Regions from separate parts of the Faecalibacillus sp. TM498 genome, predicted to be linked through region 2. Evidence: a T-box and tRNA genes for the amino acid it is inferred to sense, from the RefSeq annotation. Region 2 holds a T-box; the other holds one or more tRNA genes.
What was found. The T-box of region 2 lies ahead of ileS (isoleucine--tRNA ligase). A T-box ahead of a tRNA ligase gene usually reads a tRNA of that ligase, here a tRNA-Ile.
Positions count from the first base shown of each region.

Region 1: it encodes a tRNA-Ile, which carries the amino acid that the T-box ahead of ileS (isoleucine--tRNA ligase) is inferred to sense. The anticodon was not compared.

Region 1 is NZ_JAJDKB010000067.1:74-9,273, forward strand. It holds gene LJD32_RS13545 (hypothetical protein) at 137-391, shown strand; gene LJD32_RS13550 (DegV family protein) at 403-1,257, shown strand; gene LJD32_RS13555 (dipeptidase) at 1,271-2,257, shown strand; gene LJD32_RS13560 (DEAD/DEAH box helicase) at 2,360-5,527, shown strand; gene LJD32_RS13565 (PTS transporter subunit IIC) at 5,540-6,544, opposite strand; tRNA gene LJD32_RS13570 (tRNA-Ala) at 6,625-6,700, opposite strand; tRNA gene LJD32_RS13575 (tRNA-Ile) at 6,741-6,817, opposite strand; gene LJD32_RS13580 (N-acetylmuramoyl-L-alanine amidase family protein) at 6,934-7,623, opposite strand; gene LJD32_RS13585 (LytR/AlgR family response regulator transcription factor) at 7,679-8,392, opposite strand; gene LJD32_RS13590 (NUDIX hydrolase) at 8,548-9,099, opposite strand; gene map (type I methionyl aminopeptidase) at 9,188-9,200, shown strand, end outside.
Region 2 is NZ_JAJDKB010000045.1:566-15,144, forward strand. It holds gene LJD32_RS11805 (HAD family hydrolase) at 1-577, opposite strand, end outside; gene LJD32_RS11810 (hypothetical protein) at 672-866, shown strand; gene LJD32_RS11815 (DeoR/GlpR family DNA-binding transcription regulator) at 879-1,628, opposite strand; gene LJD32_RS11820 (Cof-type HAD-IIB family hydrolase) at 1,630-2,415, opposite strand; gene LJD32_RS11825 (D-alanyl-D-alanine carboxypeptidase family protein) at 2,524-3,795, opposite strand; gene LJD32_RS11830 (DMT family transporter) at 3,792-4,673, opposite strand; gene ileS (isoleucine--tRNA ligase) at 4,786-7,524, opposite strand; T-box leader at 7,564-7,762, opposite strand; gene LJD32_RS11840 (DivIVA domain-containing protein) at 7,734-8,177, opposite strand; gene LJD32_RS11845 (RNA-binding protein) at 8,187-8,945, opposite strand; gene LJD32_RS11850 (cell division protein SepF) at 8,975-9,415, opposite strand; gene LJD32_RS11855 (PRC-barrel domain-containing protein) at 9,494-9,736, opposite strand; gene LJD32_RS11860 (sigma-70 family RNA polymerase sigma factor) at 9,761-10,531, opposite strand; gene LJD32_RS11865 (sigma-70 family RNA polymerase sigma factor) at 10,575-11,270, opposite strand; gene LJD32_RS11870 (sigma-E processing peptidase SpoIIGA) at 11,270-11,647, opposite strand; gene proC (pyrroline-5-carboxylate reductase) at 12,111-12,884, opposite strand; gene ftsZ (cell division protein FtsZ) at 12,934-14,016, opposite strand; gene LJD32_RS11885 (cell division FtsA domain-containing protein) at 14,036-14,579, opposite strand, start outside.

The DNA of each region.
Region 1 (9,200 bases), on a different contig from region 2:
ATTTAACTTTTCACTTTAGCTTTTTTTAAAAAAATTTTATTTTATATCAAAAATTGCTTCTTCTTGTAATATTATATATCATTCTATATTTGATTAATGGTATAATTATATAAACATATAATATAAGGAGGATCCTATGGACCAACAAAGAGAACAAGCAAGTCAAATCGCACATGAATTTATTATTTATCAAGAAAGTGAACAAGCAGATATTGATGCAAAAGATCATCAATTCGATGCTTTATGGCAAAGTATATACGATGTATGTAAACTTATTAAATTTGGAATAATAGAAGATATTACTGAAGAAGAATTTGAGGAAGCCTACGCTTGGTTAAAAACCACTCAATCTCTTACAGAAGATTATCAAGAATTCGAATTAGAATTTTAAGGAGATCAAAAATGGAAAAATATTTAATTGTGACAGACACAACAAGTGCAATGGATCAAGAAATTGCACAAAAAAACGGAATCGAACTTATTTCATTAAGTGTCATCGTTGATGGCCATGAATATAAAGATCAAGTCGATATTTCAACTAAACAACTTTATGACTATTTAAGAGATGGTAAAATTCCTTCAACAAGTCAGCCAAATACAGGTTATCTTGTTGAACAAATGGAAAAATGGCAAGAAGAAGATTATGAAGCAATCATTATTATTACCTGCTCTGCAGATTTATCAGGAACAAACAACGGTTTCCATCTTGCTAAAGATACCGTTGGTTTAGATAATGTTTATATTTATGATAGTCGTCAAGTAGGTGCTCCTGTTATGGATATGGCTATTTGTGCAAAACAACTTGCAGATGAAGGGAAAACTGTTGATGAAATTTTTGCTGCTTTAGAAGAAAAAACAAATCATTCTTTTTCGTTCCTTTATCCAGATAACTTTAAACAACTTTCACGTAGTGGAAGATTATCACCAATGGCAGCCAGAATGGCATCGATGTTAAAAATCAAAGCTTTGCTTTGTTTAGATGAACAAGGTAAAGCCGTTGATAAATATACAATGTCTAGAACTGAAGTAAAAATCTTAAAATCGATTGTTGATAAATTCCATGAATTAGGTGTTAACGCTAAACAACACAAGATTTATATTTCACACGCTGATAATGAAATTTTTGCTAAAAAAGCAAAATTATTATTTCAAACAACCTTCCATGGTATTGATGTAGAAATCAATTATTTGCCTGCTGTTTTAACATGCCATGGTGGTCTTGCTTGTTGTGCAATTCATGCTACATATAAAATTTAAGGAGTGATTAATGATGAAAGTTGTTGATATGCATTGTGACACCATTTTAAAACTTTATGATGATTTACATCACGGTAAAGAAGGTTCTTTATTAGAAAATGACGGTCATATTGATTTAAAGAAAATGCAAAAAGGAGATTATTTGCTTCAAAACTTTGCGATGTTTGTCGATTTAAGTGAAAATCCTCAACCTTTTTTAAAAGCAAATCAACTCATTAACTATTATTATCATGAAATAGAAAAATATCCTGAACTCATTAAACCTGTCTTTTGTTATCAAGATATTATCGATCATCAACAAGCAGGTATCATGTCTTCTCTTCTAACATTAGAAGAAGGGGCTGTTGTAGAAAATGATTTATCACTACTTGAACATTATTATAGATTAGGCGTTAGAATGATTACTTTGACATGGAATCATGTAAATGGCATTGGACACCCTAACCTTTCTAATATTTCTTGTTATGAAGATATGTTTAAAATCAATGATCACGATGGTTTAACACCTTTTGGTTTACAATATATTAAAGAAATGGAACGTTTAGGAATCATTATTGACGTTTCTCATTTAAGTGATGCTGGATTTTATGATGTTTATCATCATACAACAAAACCTTTCGTTGCCTCTCATAGTAACGCTCGCCAAGTATGTGGTGTCGCTAGAAATATGTCAGATGACATGATTTTAAAACTTGCTAGTCGTGGAGGCGTTATGGGAATCAACTTCTGTAGTGATTTTTTAACTACCGAAGGTACTCATCAAACAAGTTATGTTAAGGATATGGTTCAACATATTTTATATATCAAAAATCTTGCAGGTATTGATTGTATTGGTTTAGGAAGTGACTTTGATGGTATTGGATCCAAGCTTGAAATGAAGGATGCAAGTGGTTATCAAATATTATATGGTGCTTTAATTGAAGCTGGATTATCTATTGAAGAAATTGAAAAGATTTTTTATAAAAATGTCTTACGTGTTTATAAAGCAGTTTTGAAATAGGATTGGAAACAATCCTATTTTTAAAAAAACAAAAAAATGCGTATCTCTATCTCATCATTTTAGAAAAATAATGTTATAATAGCTAAATGGGAGGGACTACTTATGTATATTAAAGATGATGAAATTAATAAGTATTTTAATGAGCCCAATTGGAAAGTAGCTCATAACTTATTTCAACATAATACAATATCTAACATGTCTGTTATTAAAGATGGTCAAATTTACCAAATCGTAGGAAGTACTAATGTTAATGGTAAAATTGATACTGCTACAATTCAAGTTGATACAGGAGGACATATCCTCGAATTTAACTGCGATTGTAATCACTGTAAGCCTAATGAACTGGCATGTGGACATATAGGTGCTATTTTATTAAAATTTTACGGTCTTGAAGCAAGTGATTTACCTTATTCTTTCAATCAAAAAGGAAATTACGCTGATCAATTACAAGCACTTCAAGCAAAAAAAGAAGCCGCACATTTAAAAGAACAAGCTAATTTAACTTTTTCATTAATTGAACAATATAAAAATCAGCATCGTTTACATCAATTACAACTTAATCAACACATTCATTTAATACCGCAAGTAAAAAGTACATTTAATCGATTAAGTTTATCTTATAAGATTGCTAGCGATAGAAGTTATACAATTAAAAATTTAAATACTTTTATTCAAAATGTAAAAGCAAACGAAATTGTTGAATATGGAAATGCTTTAGTTACCGATCATAACTCTAAAGCCTTTGATAGTTCTTCATTAAAACAAATTCGTTTTATTAAAGAATATTTTCATTTAAAAGATGATGATCGTAGTATTAGAATCACATCAGACAATATTGATGATTTTTTTCTAACACATTATGATAATTTAGATATCAACATTAACTTTACAACAATTGATTTACAAAACTTCATTTTAGAAATCCAAAAAGATGAAGATTACACAACCATCAAATACAAAGAACCTGATGGTATTACTATCATCGGTCATCAATATATCTATTATTTCGATCACTATACCCTTAATAGATATTCAAAAGAATGTAGTGATGCGCTAAGACCTTTACTTACACATTTAGAAAATAATTCACTTACAATTCCAAATAACGAATTACCACGTTTTTCTAAATATATCATTGATTCTGTTGTTCCTTATGTCGAATTTACAGGAGATGATATCGATGAATATCTACCTATGGATATTTCTTTATTAATTTATGTCGATTTAAATAACAACAACGAATTATCTGTTACATTAGATTATCGAGATGATCAAGGAAATACAATCTTAGAAAACCCTAAAGATCTAGTACTTCCATTAAAATTAGATGGTGTTATTCAAACACTACAAAAATACCTAGAATATGATGAAATCACTCAAATGTATTATCTTTATAATGAAGAAGATATTTATGATTTCATTACTCGTGTTTTACCTTCACTTAATAATGATTGTGAAATTTATATTAGTGAAGAAATCAAACAAATGAATAAACCTAAAAATATGAAATTAAATATCGGTGTTCGTTTACAAAATGATTTATTAAAAATCGATATTAATAGTATCAATGTTGATAAAGAAGAAATTAAAGATATTTTATATGCTTATCAACACAAAAAGAATTATCATCGTTTAAAAAATGGGGAATTTATTAATTTAGATGATGATAGTATCAAAGATTTAGATTTATTATTTAATGATTTAAATATTGAATATACCGATTTAAAAGATGGTGAAGTTGAAGTTGATAAATATCATTCACTTTATTTAGAAAACTTTATGAACAGTTCATCATTACATTTCAACAGAGATCAACATTTCCAAGACTTGATTTCTCATATTGAAGAAAAAGATCCTGAAGATATTCAAGTTCCACAAAATTATTCTAAGATTTTAAGAGACTATCAAGTTCAAGGATTTAAATGGTTAAAAACAATGTCAGAATATGGCTTCGGTGGTATCTTAGCTGATGATATGGGGCTTGGTAAAACATTACAAGTCATGACATTGATTGAAGATGGTATCGGTGAAAATCATGTCAGTCTCGTTGTTGCTCCTGCAACCTTGATTTATAACTGGCAAGATGAAATCAAAAAATTCTCAAAGAAATTGAAAACAGTTTGTATTACTGGAAATATTGCTCAAAGAAAGAAATTAATTGAAAGCATTCCAGAATATGATGTTGTTATTACTTCATATGATTATATTCGTAGAGATTATGAATTATATAAAGATTATCAATTCTATTATTTTATTTTAGATGAAGCTCAATATATCAAAAATCAAAGTACAAAGAATGCTCAAACTGTTAAATTAATTAATGGTAAATATCGTTTCGCTTTAACAGGTACTCCAATTGAAAATAGTTTAGCAGAATTATGGTCAATCTTTGATTTCTTGATGCCTCAATATTTATATAATTATCACCATTTCAAAGAAACTTACGAAATACCAATCATAAAAAATGAAGACCAACAAAAACAAGCAAAACTTAAGCAATTAGTTGAACCATTTATTTTAAGAAGAACAAAGAAAGATGTTTTAACAGAATTACCAGACAAGATTGAAAACAATGTCATTATTCCTTTTACACCAGAGGAAGAAAAAGTATATCTTGCTAACTTATCAACAATTAATAGTGAATTACAAAGTGCTATTCAGGTAAATCATATTGATAAGATCCAAATCCTTGCAATGATGACAAGACTTCGTCAATTATGTTGTGATCAACGTATTTTATATAAAGATATTATTGAACCAAGTTCTAAACTTAAAGCTTGTATGGATATTATTGAAACAGCAAAAGAAAATAATCAAAAAGTCTTACTATTCTCTTCTTTTACTAAATCATTAGATTTAATCGAAGCTGAATTACGTAAAAAAGATATTTCTTATTATGTTTTAACTGGTTCAACAACAAAAATCAAAAGGCATCAACTTGTTAATGCCTTCCAAAACGATCAAACAACTGTCTTTTTAATCAGTTTAAAAGCAGGTGGTACTGGTCTTAACTTAACAAGTGCTTCTACCGTTATTCACTATGATCCATGGTGGAATATGTCTGCACAAAATCAAGCAACAGATAGAGCTTATCGTATTGGACAAACAAATAATGTTCAAGTTTATAAATTGATTATGAAAAATTCAATTGAAGAAAAGATTCAAAAACTTCAAGAACAAAAACAAGATTTATCGAATATGTTTATTGAAAACAATAATGGTTCTATTACCCAAATGTCTACTGCAGATATTATTGATTTATTTAAATAAAGAAAAAGGAGATTAAAGACGTTCAATCTTTAAATCTCCTTTTCTTATGTAATTCAATTTTCTAAAAGCTTTGTAAAAACTAAATGTTAAAATTGCTGGAGCAATCACATCTATCAAAATAAGTGGTATCCAATACTGATTTCCCATTACTTGAATCGCATCCAATAAACCTACAAGTCCTGCTGTTCCCATTCCTGAGCCAATTGCACTGCAACGAATATGAAGTAAGACCGTTGAAATAGGTGCTGTAATAATCGTTGTTAAAATTGTAGGTAACCAAATAACCGGTCTTCTAATAATATTTTTAAACTGTAACATACTTGTTCCAATTCCAATAGCAATAACATCACCAATATCATTGTCTTCAATAGACATCATCGCAAAACCAATCATTTGTGCGCAACACCCTGCAAGTGCTGCCCCTGCCGCTAAACCATCAAGTCCTAACATAATACCAATAGCAGCTGAAGAAATTGGTGCCGTTAATGCCATTCCCATTAACACCCCTACAACAATTGACATAAATAAAGGTTGTAAAGAAACCCCATCATTAATAACGCTTCCAATCCAAGTAATCATTTGTGTAAGATAAGGTCCTACAAATTGCGTTACCAAACCTGCTATACAGATAGAAACAAAAGGAACAAGTAAAATATCAATCGGTGTTTTCCCTTGAATAAGTCTTGTTACCTCAATAGCCGCTAAAACTGCTACATAAGCTGAAATTGGATTACCCGCTTGAACACCATTATTAAATGTTCCAGCTCCTATTGCTCCTGCAATAACCGCAGAAATCAAATTAAGTCCTTTTGCATCAATTGCATAGCCCATACCAATTCCAATGGCCGGTCCCATTAAATAACCTGCTACTGTCCCCCAGGTTACAAGTTGTTCAACATGAACTAATGTTCCTAATTGTTTTAATATTGTTCCAATAATCAAACTTGCAAAAAAGCCATAAGCCATTCCATTAAAAGTATTGATTACATAATTTCCTTTTCCTCTACTTTGTGCCATATTTTACCCCCTTAATTGGATTATAGAGTATATTTATTTTTTTACAACAAAAAAACTGCCGAAGCAGTTAGTTTATTTATTGGTGGAGCCAAGCGGGATCGAACCGCTGACCCCCTGCGTGCAAGGCAGGTGCTCTCCCAGCTGAGCTATGGCCCCAATTTAATATTTACTTTTTCCACCATTTCATTTGTTAAAATGGTGGGCCTGAATGGATTTGAACCATCGACCTCACCCTTATCAGGGGTGCGCTCTAACCAACTGAGCTACAGGCCCATCAATCAACTGCCCATATAATATACCATGCATATAAGAATACGTCAACAGTTTTTCGTATATTTTTTTACATTTTTTTAAAAAAATAAAAATACATTGATAAAATCAACGCTTTTTTATTGTAAAATTTTTGCTGTTTTTTTCTTTTTTTGAGTCATTATTCTTAAATGATATTTAATGAGCCCTTCTTTTACCTTTTGACATAGTTTTTTTTGATAATTTTTGCTTCTTAGTTGCCCACATTCATTATAATTTGATAAAAAACCACACTCAATTAGAACTCCTAATGTCTTAGTAGCTCTTAAAACTCTAAAACCACATCCACTAATTGGTTTTCTACTATTTGTTAACTGTTTTAAACTTTGATCAATATCAAAAGCTAATGCTTTTCCTTGTTTGCTTCTATAATAATAAAAAACTTGTGAACCCCATGCACTTCTATTACCAGAAGCATTTTGGTGAATACTTAATAAATAATCACATTTATAGCTATCTATCTTCTTGACCCTTAAATACATATCATCTTGTTTAGAATAATGATGATTTCTTTTCGTCATATCATAATCACCATCTCTTGTTAAATAGACTTTAGCACCACTTTTTTCTAATTCATCTTTCATTTTCAAAGCAATTTCTAAATTAATATTATCTTCATAATAACCATATTCAATAGCTCCATTATCAAAACCACCATGTCCTGCATCAATCACCACTTTTACATTTTTTAAAGATTTTTCATAAGCATCTACAGGAACCTCAAAGAAACACACGCCAAAAGCAATCATTATAAGAAAAATTCTTTTCATAACATCACCGTTGTATTATATGTCAAAAAAAAGATATCATGATTTTTCATGATATCTAAAATTTATCCATCAAGTAGTTTCTAAAGGCCTCATTAACTTCTTTTTTATATTTTCTACCGATTTCTAATTCATTTTTACTTTCTTCATTAACCATATTAATATGATTTTTATCTATACGATAAATATATTTCATATTAATTGCATAACTTCTATGTATTTGAATAAAACAATGTGCTTGTTTTACTTGTTCCATAAATTTCTTCAAAGTCATTTTAACAGCATATTCATGTTCATATGTATGGATAATCAATTCATGAGCATAACATTCTGCATAGATAATATCATCACTCATTAATGTTATATATGCCATTTGATTTTTATTCATTCCCTTATTCAGTTCAAAAATCAATTTCATTTCATTTTTACATTCTTCATTGTAAAGTTGATTAAAAACTTTAAAGTCATTATCAAGATGATTCTTTCTAATAAAGCATAACGCCTTTAATCCTTGGGCTTTAAAAATCAAACTACTTTTACTTGAAACAAAAACAATTTGTGAATCAAACTTTTCTTTAAACTTTTTCGCATAATCCACACCTGTCCCATTTTCAAATATCACATCTAAAAATAAAATATCGGGTACATGTTTTATCTGATCTAAATCAACCATTCCATGATAAACATCTACAACAGCATGGTATTCACTTTCTAATTTATTTTTTAAAGTTTCGCCAAACGCTCGGTCATCATCCATAATCGTAAAATACATACTCACACATCCTAACTACACATATTTTATTCACTATAAATTATAGCATATTTTACCCCCCCCCCCCCCCCCGCACCTTTTTTATTTTTATATTTTTTATGTTTTTTTCCAAAAAAACGCCTTAGAAGGGATTTATATAGACTTAAAAAGGATCATTATTGAACACGAAGATATTTTTTTACTATGTCTAGTTCTTCAATATAAATACAATGATTTATTTTATTTTCTTTAACATCTTGATAACATTTTTCAAAATCCAACCATTTAACTTCACTTACTTCATGATCAACAAAAACAAAATCTTTTTCTTCTAAATCTTTCCATAAAACAAATATTTTACTTACTTGATTATCTTTAAATAAACGACCATGAAAAATTTCTTCAAAATGAAATCTACGATTTCCACAATCAATCAATTCACTTTCCCTTACAACAATTCCTAATTCCTCTTTCAACTCTCTTACCGCCGATTGACCATAGTTATCCCCTGCAGGAATATGTCCTGCACTTGAAATATCATAACAGCCAGGAAACGAATCTTTTTGTTCACTTCTTTTTTGTAATAATATTTGTATTTTATTTTCTTTTTTTCTTAAGATCCAAACATGAGCTGTACGATGTAAGATTCCTTGTTGATGTGCAATTTCTCTTTCTACTGTCTTTCCTGTTGGATTTCCTAATTCATCGCATATATCTAAAATTTCCATTTTATCATCTCCATTAAAATCATATTATCATCTTTCTTTACATTATAAAATGAGATGTTTAAAATAGATACGAAAAGAGGTAGAACAAATGAATAAATGTT
Region 2 (14,579 bases):
GTTCTTCTTTTCCTCTAAAGCCCCATTCACACCCTACAGATTTAATTTTAGCATTGATGGCTGTTTCAATATCTACATTACTATCACCAATCATCAATGTTTCATTTTTATTACTTTCCATTAACTGCATAGCTAGTTGTACTAAACAAGGATGTGGTTTTTTTGGTTGATAAACTGTATTTCCAAAAACATACATAAATTTACCAGGAAATAAATGATTTACAATTGTTACTGCATTTATTTTTGGTTTATTCGTTACAACTGCTAATTTATACCCTTGATGATAAAGTTCATCAATTAATTCTTTCATTCCTGAATAAGGTTTTGTATGTTTTAAACAATTTTCTTTATAAATTTCATCAAAACGTGCACGATATTTTCTCACATCTTTTTTATATTTTTCAGGTAAAGCACGCTCTATTAATTTATCAACACCATTTCCTACAAATTGTTTATATGTATCTAAATCATAGGTAGGAAAATGATTTTCTTCCATTAATATATTTGTAGATAAAGCTAAATCTTCTATTGAATCTACAAGTGTTCCATCTAAATCAAAAATCAACGTATTATACATAGACTTCCCCTTTCACTTTATCTAGATTATAGCACAACTTCTATTTATTGTTTATTGGTTTTTGTTATGTTAGAATAGTTCTTGAGGTGAAATTATGAAACAACAACAAAAAGATGTTTTCATGACATTATTAACAGGTTTAGGAGCAGCATTAGGAATCATTACATATTTTTTATGTACATTCCTTTTCCATAAATATGAAACAATTGGTGCTTTATCTATCTTTGGTTTAGCCATGATTTTTAGAGTAATCGGTTATTTTTTTGATAAAATGCTTGCTAAAAAGTAGATTCATACGAATCTACTTTTCTTTTGTATATATTATTTGACATCCTGCTTTTTCTATCTTTTCTCGATAAGTATCAGGTAACCAATCAACAACAAGAACATCAATATCTTGAAAAGCTAAAGCTTTATAAGAACTTTTTTTATTAAATTTACTATGATCTACAACTAAGCAAACTTTTTGACTTCGACTTGCTACCTTTTTTTTAATCATAGCATCTTCAAATTCTTCAACATAAACACCATCTTCCATCACAGCTGCTGCTGCTACATAAGCTAAATCAAAATAAATTTGATCAATCATATTCAACGTTTGACTTCCATACATATAACGATTCTTTTTAAAGTAAGTTCCACCAATCATCTGACATAAACAATGATTCGATAATATTTCAATATTATCTAAAGAATGACTATAAGCTTCTATATCACTTTCTACATATTGACATAAAGCTGCAACAGTCGTTGAAGTATCAAAAAAGATCACTTTGTTATTTTCAATCAAAGAAACAGCAGTTTTGCCAATTTCATTTTTTATCTCTTCATTTTCTTGTTTTCTTGTTTGATAATTTCCAATTTGATGTACATCATTTAAAGTAATACCACCATGTGTTCTAACAGCTAAGTTTTCACTTACAAGACGAACAATATCTCTTCTTGCTGTATCTCTAGAAATATGAAATTGATCCATAATTTCTTGATTTGTCATTGTCTTTTTAGTTTTTAATATTTCTAATATTTTATAAATTCTTTCTTCTTGATACACCTTATTCACCTACTAAATTATCTAATGCATAAACGATTCCATCTTCATCATTAGAAAGCGTATGTGTTGGAATACTTTCTAAAACACCTTGCGCTCCATTAGCCATCGCAAATCCTTTTCCTGTTAAAAGAAGCATATCTAAATCATTATAGTTATCTCCAAAAGAAACTGTTTGATGAAGATCTATTTTCATTTTATCACATAAAAATTGAATTGCACTGGATTTTGATACCGATTCATCCATAATTTCTAAATAAGTATCTTTTGATTTATAAATCTTTAAACCACTAAATTTTTCTTTTAAGCTCATTTCTAAACGATCAACAATTCCTGCTTCAGCAATCACTAATAATTTATGAACCTTTTTAACTCCATTTAAATCCAATTTTTCAGGTTTTAACCCTGTAATAATACTTTCCTCTTCAATTCCTTCATCTATTTCATCGACCATCCAATGATTCTCAACATAAAAACTAACAGGAATTTGATAATAATATTTAATATATTTATAAAGTCTTTTCGCCATTTCTACTGAAAATCCTTTTGAATAGATAACTTTTTGATTTTCATCTAAAATCAAACCTCCACTATAACTTACCATTGGTGCCTTTATTTGTAATTCATCTAAAAAATAATGCATTCCTTTAGGCATTCTCGCTGAAACAAGAATAAAAGGAATATTTTGTATAGCTAACTGTTGTACTTTCTTTTTTGTTTTTTCGCTTATTTGATGTTTTGAATTCAATAATGTTCCATCAATATCACTAAATACGCATTTATAAGTCATATCACTCACCTCTTGCTTATATTATACGTATATATAAGTATATGTCAATATATTTACTTATATATACGTATAATAATTAAGCATATATAAGTAAAAAAGTAGGTTTCCCTACTTTCTACGATTTCTTTGTTGACGTCTTTTTTTACGTCTTTGTTTAATCATGATTTTTCTTACTAATAATAAAACCACAAGAATGATGACAACTGCCATTACACATGGTAAAACAACATTTTTCATTTTTCTCATAAAAACAACAGAACCACTTTCATCTACTGCTTGTGTTGTATTAAGTGAAATTGTTTCTAATTTAGTATCTCGATAATAAACATCCATTGTTCCTGCTTTTTGATCTTTTTTAACAGGAGCTGTTAAATCTTTTAAATGATATTTATATTTTAAATCAGATGGATTGTAATTATTTGGTAAAACAGCTTCGATATCTTTTTCTGTGATGACATCAACTTTATTTGTTTGACCATTTTTTATTTTAACAGAATTCATTTTTGCATCTTTTTTAATAATATTCGCAACTGAATAATGATCTTTTACATAATTACCTAAAGCAAGGGTATCATTTACTGTACAATGATTATAACCATCACTATTTTTAGAAAAGCCAACAACACAAACATAATGATGATCATCAATATTCAATAAACTAGATAAAGTACTTTGGGCTTTACTTGTGTAACCGCTTTTACAGCCTTCAATCATTGATGTATCAATATGGTCTCTTTTACTTTTATAAATAACTTTTTTGACCCATTGATGTTGACCATCACTTGACGTATATTGATATCTATCAAAGACTTCAACAAATTTTTTATTCTTTAAAGCATATTGGGTAATTTTAGCCATATCATAAGCTGTTGTATAATGATCATCATCATGAATTCCTGTTGTATTTACAAAATGAGAATCTTTTAATCCTAATTTGTTTACCAGTTGATTCATTTTTTCAACGAACTTTTCTTGACTACCACACGTATTATTAGCTAGAGCACGACAAGCATCTGCACCTGAAGGTAACATTGCTCCCATCAACATATCTCTATAAGTGACAACTTCTCCGACAGTAAAGTCTGCAGAAGTAGCTCCTGTTTCCCAAACTGTATCTATATCACTTTGAGTAATAGTGGCTGTTTTATCTAAATCATCTAACATTTCAATAGCAACAATACATGTTAAAATTTTTGTAATACTTGCTGGATACATTTTATCATGGGCATTTTTATTGTATAAAACTTGTCCGGTATCTTTATCGATGACAATTCCATATTGTCCTACAATATTGACTTCTTCCCCTTCAGCGAAAACTGGTACGAATGATGTAAAAATCATCATCAATGATAAAGTTATTGTAAGTAATTTTTTAATCATTGTTTTCCTCCCCTATGTAAAAAAGATAACTTTGTTTCTGATATCAAAACCGAAATAAAAATAATCATAAATCCTAATCCAATTTGAAGTGTCATTATTTCTTGTCCAAATAATATGGAAAAGAAAACTCCAAAAACAGATTCTAAGCTTAATAATAATGCTGCTATATTTTCATTAACAAATTTTTGTCCCACATTTTGAAATAAATAACATAATGTAGTTGCAAAAAATGCCAGATATAAGATTTGAAGATAAATACTTGAATCAATATGGAAAACAACTGAAATATCTTCAAATAAAGAGGCTGCTATAAATGAAAAAATAGAAGCAAATGCAAATTGTAAGGCAGTAATAATAATTGGAGATGTCTTTTTCATTGCTTTTTCACACACAATAATATGAACAGCATATAAAAAACCACCAATCAAAGTATAAAGATCACCTAAATTCACCTTTAAGGAACTATCTAAAGAAACAAAACCAACTCCAATAAAACAAAGGATAGCCGCAAATATTTGTGCTTTATCGGGTTTCTTTTTAAAATAAAGCCAACTTAATAAAGGAACAATCGTACAATAAACGGCTGTTAAAAAAGCATTTTTACCAGGTGTTGTCAATTGCAAACCAAATGTTTGAATTGAAAAAGCACTAAATAAGGCTAGACCTGCTAAAAAACCACCTAATAGATCTTGTTTTTTGATTTTTTTTATTTTATTAAAAAATAAAATAGAAATGAAAATTGTACTTAACACAAAACGTATACATAATAGCGTAAATGGAGAAATAAAATCCACAGCATTTTTCATAACAATAAAAGAACTTCCCCAAATAAGAGCAGACATTAATAGCATACATTTACCTAATATTTCTTTTTTCATATACTCCCTCACCTACAATCTCGTAAATAATAACACAGTTCGCTTTATTTTTCATTACAAAATTGTTTTTTAAAAAGAAAAGGATGTATCTTTCGATACATCCTGTTATCTGCTATTCAGCTACACGATGAGCTACACTTGCACAACGTGAACATAATTCACCATTCATTTCATCTTCATCGAAATAGTTCCAACATCTTGGACATTGTACACCGTTGAATTTTTCAACTTTAATGTAGCTAGTTTCATATTCTTCTAAAGTTGTATCATCAACTAATTCAACTTTAGCCACAATAAATAATTGTTTTAAATCATCTTTTAAGTTAGCAATATCTTTATATTCATCTTTTAAAGATAATGTTACTTTTGTTTCCATGTTCGATTTAATTAATTTTTCATTTCTTAAACCTTCCATAGATTTTAAAACATCTTTTCTTACTTCCATAAATTTAGAAAAATAAGCTAAAACTTCTTCTTCATTTTCAATATCAAATAATTCATATTTTGGTTCTAAGAAGATAGATTCTGCTTTAGTTTCATCACAATGGAAATGATCATGTAATTCTTCAGCAGTAAATACAAGTACTGTTGATAATAATTTCATCATTGTTTTAGCATGATGATATAAAACAGTTTGAACTTGTCTTCTACGTGGAGAATTTGCATCTTCAATGTATAAGATATCTTTTGTGAAATCCATATAGAATGAACTTAAAGTATTTGTAAAGTAATTTAAGATTTCTTGGTTGGCTGTTGCAAAGTCATAATTTGCATAAGCTTCATCATAAGCTTTCATTAATTCATTTAATTTAGCTAACATATATTGATCAACACCAGGTAAATCTTTGATTTCTACTAAATCACTTGCTTTGAAGTCATTTAAGTTACCTAAAACGAATCTCATGGTATTACGGATTTTACGATATCCTTCAGCCACTTGTTTCATGATTTCATCAGAAATACGAACATCTTGTTGATAAGCAACAGAAGTAGCCCATAATCTTACGATATCAGCACCATATTGGTTAACAAGTTTAATAGGATCTACTGTATTTCCTAATGACTTAGACATTTTATTTCCTTTACCATCTAATACGAAACCATGTGATAAGACAGTTTTATAAGGAGCTTTACCATGAGCAGCAACACCGATAATTAATGATGAGTTGAACCATCCACGATATTGGTCACTACCTTCAAAATAAAGATCTACTGGATAATTAAATCCTCTTTCTACCATCACACCTGTATGTGAACTTCCTGAGTCAAACCATACATCCATGATATCTTTTTCTTTTTTGAAGATACCATTTGGTGAATGTTCATTTGTATATCCTTCAGGTAATAAATCTTTTTCATCTCTTTCAAACCAAACATTTGAACCATGTTCTCTAAATAATTCAGAAATATGATCAAATACTTCTTGTTCAATAATTGGAGTTCCATCTTCACAATAGAAAATAGGAATTGGTACACCCCAAGTACGTTGACGTGAAATACACCAGTCTCCACGATCTCTAATCATGTTATAGATTCTGATGTGTCCCCATTCATTTAACCAGTTAACATTATCAATTTCACTCAATAATTTATCTCTAATTTTATCTAATGAACAGAACCATTGATCAGTTGCTCTAAAGATAATAGGTTTTTTAGTACGCCAATCATGTGGGTAACTGTGTGTGATGAATTCAAGTTTTAATAAAGCTCCAATTTCATCTAATTTCATAGTTACTGTTTTATTAGCGTCATCAACATATTGACCAGCTAACCATTCACCACAATCTTCCATCATACAACCATGTTCATCAACGTTACAATAAGCTGGTAAGTTATATTTTTGACCTACAAAGAAGTCGTCTGCCCCAAATCCAGGTGCAGTATGAACACATCCAGTACCAGAATCAGCTGTTACGTGATCTCCTAAGATAACTAATGATTCTCTATCATATAACGGATGTTGGCATGTAATATATTCTAATTCAGATCCTTTATAATGATTAACAACTTTGTAACCAGTAATTTCAAATTTAGCCATTAATTCATCAACTAAAGTATCTAAGACAATTAATTTTCCTTTTTCAGTTTCTACTAATGCATAGTTATAAGAAGCATTTAAGCAGATTGCTAAGTTAGCAGGAATTGTCCAAGGAGTAGTTGTCCAAATAACGAAATTAACATCATTATCTAAGACTCCTTTACCATCTTTAACTTGGAATTTAACAAAAATTGTTGGTGATTTGATATCATGATATTCAACTTCAGCTTCAGCTAAAGCAGATTCACTTGATGGTGACCAGTATACTGGTTTTAATCCTTTGAAAATCAATCCATCCATCGCCATTTTAGCGAACACTTCAATTTGTCTTGCTTCAAATTCATGTTGTAATGTTAAATAAGGATGTTTGTAATCCGCAAATGTTCCCATACGGATCAATTGTTCCATTTGTTTATTTACTTGTTCATGAGCATAAGCATCACATTTTTCTCTAAATTTGGCTGTAGGCATTTCTTTACGATTAACACCTAATTTTTGAATAGCATTTTCAATTGGTAAACCATGAGTATCCCATCCAGGAATATATGGTGTATAGAAACCATTCATATTTTTATAACGACAAATAACGTCTTTGATGACTTTGTTTAACATATGTCCCATGTGCATATTTCCATTAGCATATGGAGGACCATCATGGAAGACAAAGCTGTCTTTTCCTTCGTTTTGTTGAATAACTTTGTTATACATGTCGTTTTCTTGCCAACGTTCTACATACTTAGGTTCTTTTTTTGGTAAGTTTCCACGCATTTCAAAGTCAGTTTTTGGCATTAATAATGTGTCTTTGTAATTCATTTTTTCTTTCCTCTCTTTAAAAATAAAAAAACACATCATCCTAAGGACGATGTGATCGCGGTACCACCTTAATTCGTATTTTCATACGCTCTTGAAATCTTAACGCGATTAACGTCACCTTCTACTTAATTCAAAGGGCTACTCCAGAGTGATACATTATAATCTTTGTTACTGATTTACACCAACCATCAGCTCTCTTAAAACTCTAATTATAAACTGTCTCCTTCATCGTATTTATCTTCATTAATTAAATTGTAAACTTCAGATTGATCAATAGACTCAAGGATATCTTTTGACATTTTTTCTACCGAAGCTCTAAATTTAACAGCTTGCGCTTTAAAGTCGCTCATCTCACCAGACAACGAACGAACATACTCTAGCGATTCGCTCAGTATCATATTAGCATTCTTTTTCGCTTTGTCAATAAGTTCGCTTGCTTCTTTTAATGCAAGACGTGCAATTTCTTCATTTGTTTGTTCTTGGATGTTTACACGATGCTGCAATAATGATTTTTGATGTTCTAATTGTTGATAATCTTCTTGTAATTTTTTAATTTGATCATTCAACTGTTTTATTTCATTATCTTTTTCATTGATCAATTCATCAACTTGTGACTTATTATAACCAAATACTTGTTTTTTCAATGACATCATGTTCACTCCCTACTTATAAAAATACCCTTCAACCACATAATTATCAGAGCGTGTTTGTTTATTACAATCAACAAACATCACTCTACCATGCTTTTTGAATGATATTATGTCTTTATTATTACATAAATAATTTATTTGTTCAACCGGTTTATGATTAACTTTTACATGACCAGCACGAATAAATTCTGCTGCTTTTTGTCTTGAAATTTTATAAAAAGAAGAAATGATCTTATCTAATCGAAATGAAGATACAATAAATGATTTTACTAAATAATCATTTTTTACTTCTATTTCTTCATCCCATTCAACAAACTTTACTTTACTTCTTTTAATCATTGATAAATAATCTTTTAAATATTCATAAATATGTCGATCAACAGCTAAATAAAAATCTTTGTCTTTTTCAACAATATCTCCAAATAACTCTCTTTTAATTCCTAAAGACATTAAAGCACCTAAAATGTCTCGATGTGTTAATTTTTCAAAATTTTTTGCATAAATAATCTTACAAACAACGATTTCAAAATCTTCCTTTTCTATTTCATAAAAATAAGGAGCAATAATCATTCTTTGACTTTCACTATGAATAAAACCACCATTTTCTAAAACTTGAACTTCATCTTGATGCCCAATAACACTTTTAACAATTGATTGATGATACGGATCTAAAAATTGCGTTAAAATAAGTCTTTGTTTATATTGTACTTGATCCAAATAATCAAGTACCTTTTTTACAAAGACTTCTTCCCCTTTAAAATGTTCAAACATAACTTAAAAAAGTATGGAAACCATACTTTTTAATCTTCTTGTTCATCTTCATCTAGATCAATTGTTCCTGCAACAGAAATATTACGAGGTGTACATAAGAAAATTTTTGGTCCAATTCTTTGAATGTCACCTTCAATAGCGTAAATAACACCACTTAAGAAATCAACAACACGTTTAGCTTGATCTTTTTGTAAACGATGTAAATTAACAACTGTTGCTTTTTTTGTTTTTAAATAATTTGCAATATCTTGAGTTTCTCCAAATGAACGTGGTTCAAATAAAACTAAATGACTATCTTTATTCATATTTAATGATTTCACAGCTTCGCTTGTTTTAGAAAATTTTGCTTGTTCAAATAAGCTTGTTTTAGGTTCAGTATCAACCTCTACAGCATCATAATCTTCAGCAATATCTTCTCCATCCCCATCTTCATCAAAAAACCATTTTTTTACTTTTTCACCGTAACCCATGAAGTCATCCTCCTTTTATTTCCTCAATATTATACCATACATTTATTGATTATCAAAGGTATCAACAAGGAAATCTAGCTAAACCTGTTCAATATTCACTAAAATCACATCACCTTTTAAAGAAATCACACATTCAATCGGAATAACTAAGACAGGAGGCTCTTTAAAAAAACAAAAAAAATGAAAAAAATTCATTTTTTCGACAATTAAAGCACGTATACATTTTTGACACCAATCTAATTCAATATCCGCAATATACCCTATTTTTTTACCATCATAAACATTAATCACATCTTTTGATTGTAATGATACAAATCTCATACGATCACCTCTATAAAATATGCTTTAGACTAATTTTTTATGTAATTTTTCTAAAGCTTTTTTTTCAATTCGAGAAATTTGCGCTTGTGATACAAAAAGCTCATCTGCTATTTCACATTGCGAATAACCCTGATAGTATCTTTCTTGAATTACTTTCTTTTCTCTTTGATTTAAACAATCAAAGGCATTTTTTAAATCAAGGTGATCATGATAATGTTTCAATGTTTCTGGATCTAGTGAGATAATATCTGATAATGATAATTCATTTTGATCATCATTTCCTACAGCATCTTGGAAAGAAGCAATGCTTTGAGTAGATTGCATTGCTTCTATAATATTTTGTTTTTCAATATTTAAATTTTGTGATAATTCTTGAATCGTTGGTTCTCTTTGATATTGATTTAAATATTTTTCCTTTTCTTTTAAAATAGCATAAGCTAAATCCTTGATTGGTCTAGAAATCTTAACTTGTGTATTATCTCTTAAATAACGTTTCATTTCACCAATGATCAAAGGAACTGCATACGTTGAAAACTGTAATTGATAATTGGTATCAAAATGATCGACTGCTTTTATTAGACCAACGATGCCTACTTGAAACAGATCTTCATATTGATTTGATTTTTGGTAAAATCTTTTCATTAGAGATAACACTAATTTAGTATTAGAAAGAATAATCATTTCTTTACTTTTTTGATCATGATTCTTTTGATAATTTTGAATCAAAGTATATAATTCTTCTTTAGAAAGTGTTTTTTGAATAGGGATAGCGCTCATAAAACTTTCTTTTTCCACAATAATCACCAAAATTAGTGTGGCTTTTTTTGATAAAAATATACTATTTCACTTCATCATAATTTAATTGACTTCTTAATTTTTTTATAATCTTTTTTTCTAATCTAGAAATATAAGATTGTGAAATACCTAATAAATCAGCAACATCCTTTTGTGTCAATTCATCATTATTAGATAAACCATATCTTAAAATCAATATTTCTTTTTCTCTTTCATTTAATTCTTTTAAAGCTTCATAAAAAATTTTCTTTTGATCACTTTTCAACATTTCTTGTTCAACAAGATCATCATCAGTTCCTACGATATCTCCTAATAATAACTCATTACCATCATAATCAATATTTAAAGGTTCATCTAAAGAAATCTCATAACGAATCTTATTATTTTTTCTTAAGTACATAAGTATTTCATTTTCAATACACCTTGAAGCATACGTAGCAAGTTTAATATTTTTATCTGCCTTAAAAGTATTGATTGCTTTTACTAAACCAATTGTGCCAATACTAATTAAATCTTCCAAAGGACAATTGGCGCTATTGTCATATCTTTTAGCAACATAAACAACCAATCTTAAATTATGTTCAATCAATAAATCTCTTGCTTTTTGATCCCCAGAAACTGCTTTTTCAATTATTTCCTTTTCTTGTTGACCTTTTAAAGGAGGCGGTAAAATATCATGTCTTCCTATATAATAAAGATACTGTTTTGTATTTAAAAACTGTCTAATCATTTGCCACATCAAATAATCCCTCCCATCAATTCTTTATTTAATAAACAATCATAATCTAATTCATCCAATACACCTATATAAACATTTCTTAAAGATTGCTTATTTACTAAAACTTGATCAACTAAAATAATATCTATTTTTCTTTTTTTTAAGCCATCAATAATCAATGTATCTAATTGTTGATAAGTATCAATTTTACTTTTTTTAATAAAAATAAGTGGATAACCTAGATAGTTTGCATGATTACCACTATCTAAAAACCCTGAAAGATGATAAATCTTATTATTAAAAATAAGTGTTACATCATATAGATCATCTTTTTGTTTTATTTTTCTTTTTGTATAAATTAAATAAATTGTTTCAATAATTAAAAAAACACATGTCATAACAACAATAACTATATCTTTATAATTTATGGGAGTAATCAAGATTCCGTTGTATATAAATGATTCTTTTATTAGGGTATTGATAAAGAATAGTATTGAAAAATAAACAATTAAAAAAACTGGAAAATATAAGAAAAATTGTTTTTTAAAAATAAATAAAAAAAGGACAATCCAGTATAAAAAACTTATATATGGTAAATAGTCTATATAAATGAGAACAATCGATATATTACTTAAAAAACTCAAGAAAAGGATTTTCAAAAATGACCAATTAATATTAAGCAATAATGAAATCATTTCATAAGTCATGATAAATAAGATACCATTCATACAATAAGTTAATTCAACATAGACCTCCATCTTGCTTACCCCTTTATCATCATATATGATGGCAAGTAAAAAAGATGTCAAAAAAGATTGGACATTTAAAAAAGTATGGACAAAAATCCATACTTTCTACACATTATTTTTTTGAACGATCGATTGCTTCCATCACAGCGTTTCTAAAATTATTTTCTTCTAAAGCCTTAACACCTTGAATCGTAATACCACCTGGAGAACAAACTTGATCTTTTAAAATACCTGGATGTAATTGCGTCTCTTTAACCATTTTTGCACTTCCTAAAACAGTTTGGCTGGCAAGCTTATAAGCCAAATCACGAGGCAAACCATTTAAGACTGCACCATCTGCTAAAGCTTCAATAAACATATAAACAAAAGCTGGTCCACAACCACTTAAAGCACCACCGGCAACCATTTGATAATTTTCAATAAGATAAACCTCACCGATGCTTTCAAACATTGTTTGTACATAATTTAATTCTTCAGCTGTTAAAGTATTGTCTTTTTCAAATAAAGTCGTTCCTTCTAATACCTTAGCTGGTGTGTTTGGCATAATTGTTAAGTGATGTGTTCCCGGTAATAATTCTTCATATTTATCATTTCCATAACCAGCAACAATTGAAACGATCACTTGTTGATCAATGACTGATTTTATTTTTGAAATAACACTTTCTACGACATTTGGTTTGACCCCCATCACCAAATAATCACAATTTTTAACAACGTCTTGTTCACTTGAACATACATGAATACCAAAATCTTGTTCAAACATCATCAGCTGGTGACTATTTATATCATATCCATATACCTCACTACCATCAATAAAATCACTTTTAATAAGACCTTGGCAAATTGTCCCGGCCATATTCCCTAATCCTATAAATCCAATTTTCATTTAAATTTCCCCCTTTATAAAAATGAGCTAACATCGTTAGCTCATCTTATTAAATTCTTCTATTTTTGATAAATGCTGGTGGAAAACCGTCATCATCATCTTCGTCATCATCATATGATTCAAAAGTTTGAGGTTCTTCACCTAAAGGTCTTGCTACTGAAGGTTGGACAGTTACTTCTTCCTTTTCTTCCTCGAATCCTGTTGCGATAACAGTAACAATAATTTCATCATCTAAGTTTTCATTAATAGCAATACCTAAATAAGTATTAATGTCATCTCCAACTTCTTGAGTAATTGTTTCAAGAGCAATATTAGCATCATATAATGAAATATTTGGTCCACCTGTAACGTTAATAATAGCGTCTTTAGCACCTGCTACGGAAACTTCTAATAAAGGTGAAGAAATTGCACGTTTTGCAGCTTCTTTTGCTTTATCATCTCCTGATGACATGCCAATACCAATTAACGCATTTCCTCTATTTTTCATAACTGCACAGATATCTGCAAAGTCAAGGTTGATAAATGCAGGAACAGCAATTAAATCAGTAATTGTTTGAACACCTTGTCTTAATACATTATCAGCTTCTCTAAATGCTTCTTGCATTGGACGTCCACCAATTAGTTGTAATAAACGGTCATTTGAAACCACAATAATACTATCTACATTAGAACGTAATTCATCAATACCTTCGATTGCTTGTTTTTTACGTTTCATTCCTTCAAAAGTAAATGGTTTAGTAATAACACCTACTGTTAGTGCTCCTAATTCACGAGCAATCTTAGCGAAAACAGGTGCTGCACCAGTACCAGTTCCACCACCCATACCAGCAGCAATGAAAACCATATCTGCACCTTCAAGGGCAGTTCTAATATCTCCTTCAGATTCTAAAGCAGCTTTCTTTCCTACTTCTGGATTACCTCCTGCTCCTAAACCTTTTGTTAAATCTTTTCCTAAAACAATTTTATTTTCTACAGGCGAACGACGTAATACTTGTACATCTGTATTTGCGACAAAGAATTCTACTCCTCTAACGCCTTCTTCAACCATGCGGTTAACAGCGTTGTTTCCTCCGCCACCAACACCGATTACTTTTATTTTTGCAACTTGTTCAAAATCTAATTCTTCGTTCATGATTTACCCTCTCTTTTATCTATTCTTCTTCACCAAAGAAAGTATCTAGTAATCTACTAAATCTTCCAGTTTTCTCTTTTGTATCTTTTACTTTCGTAAGTCCTTTAAATCTCACAGCCATTGTATTAGAAATATCCGGTAAAACAACAGATGTTTCATAAGGACCAAGATATTTAGCACGATCAGACATATAAAAAATCATTCCTACAGAAGAAACAAATGCCATATCTCTAATGCCAATAATATCTGGACGATAAACTCTCACTGGACCTTCTAAAACACGACCAGCAACTTTATCTAGTAGCTCAAGTTCTCCTCCGCCACCAACAATCAGTGTTTCATAATGTTGTCCATTATCGATAACACCCATTTTTTCTTTAATAACATTTAACATATCAACTGCAGCTTCTTCTAAAATACCCGCAAAATCTTTTTGTGTATAATCTTTACGACCATCTGGAAGCTCAGTTGTATGAATAATATCCTCTTGTCCAACAGTATAATCCAAAGAACCATATTTGACTTTATATGTTTCAGCTTGATTCATAGAAATTTGTAAATGT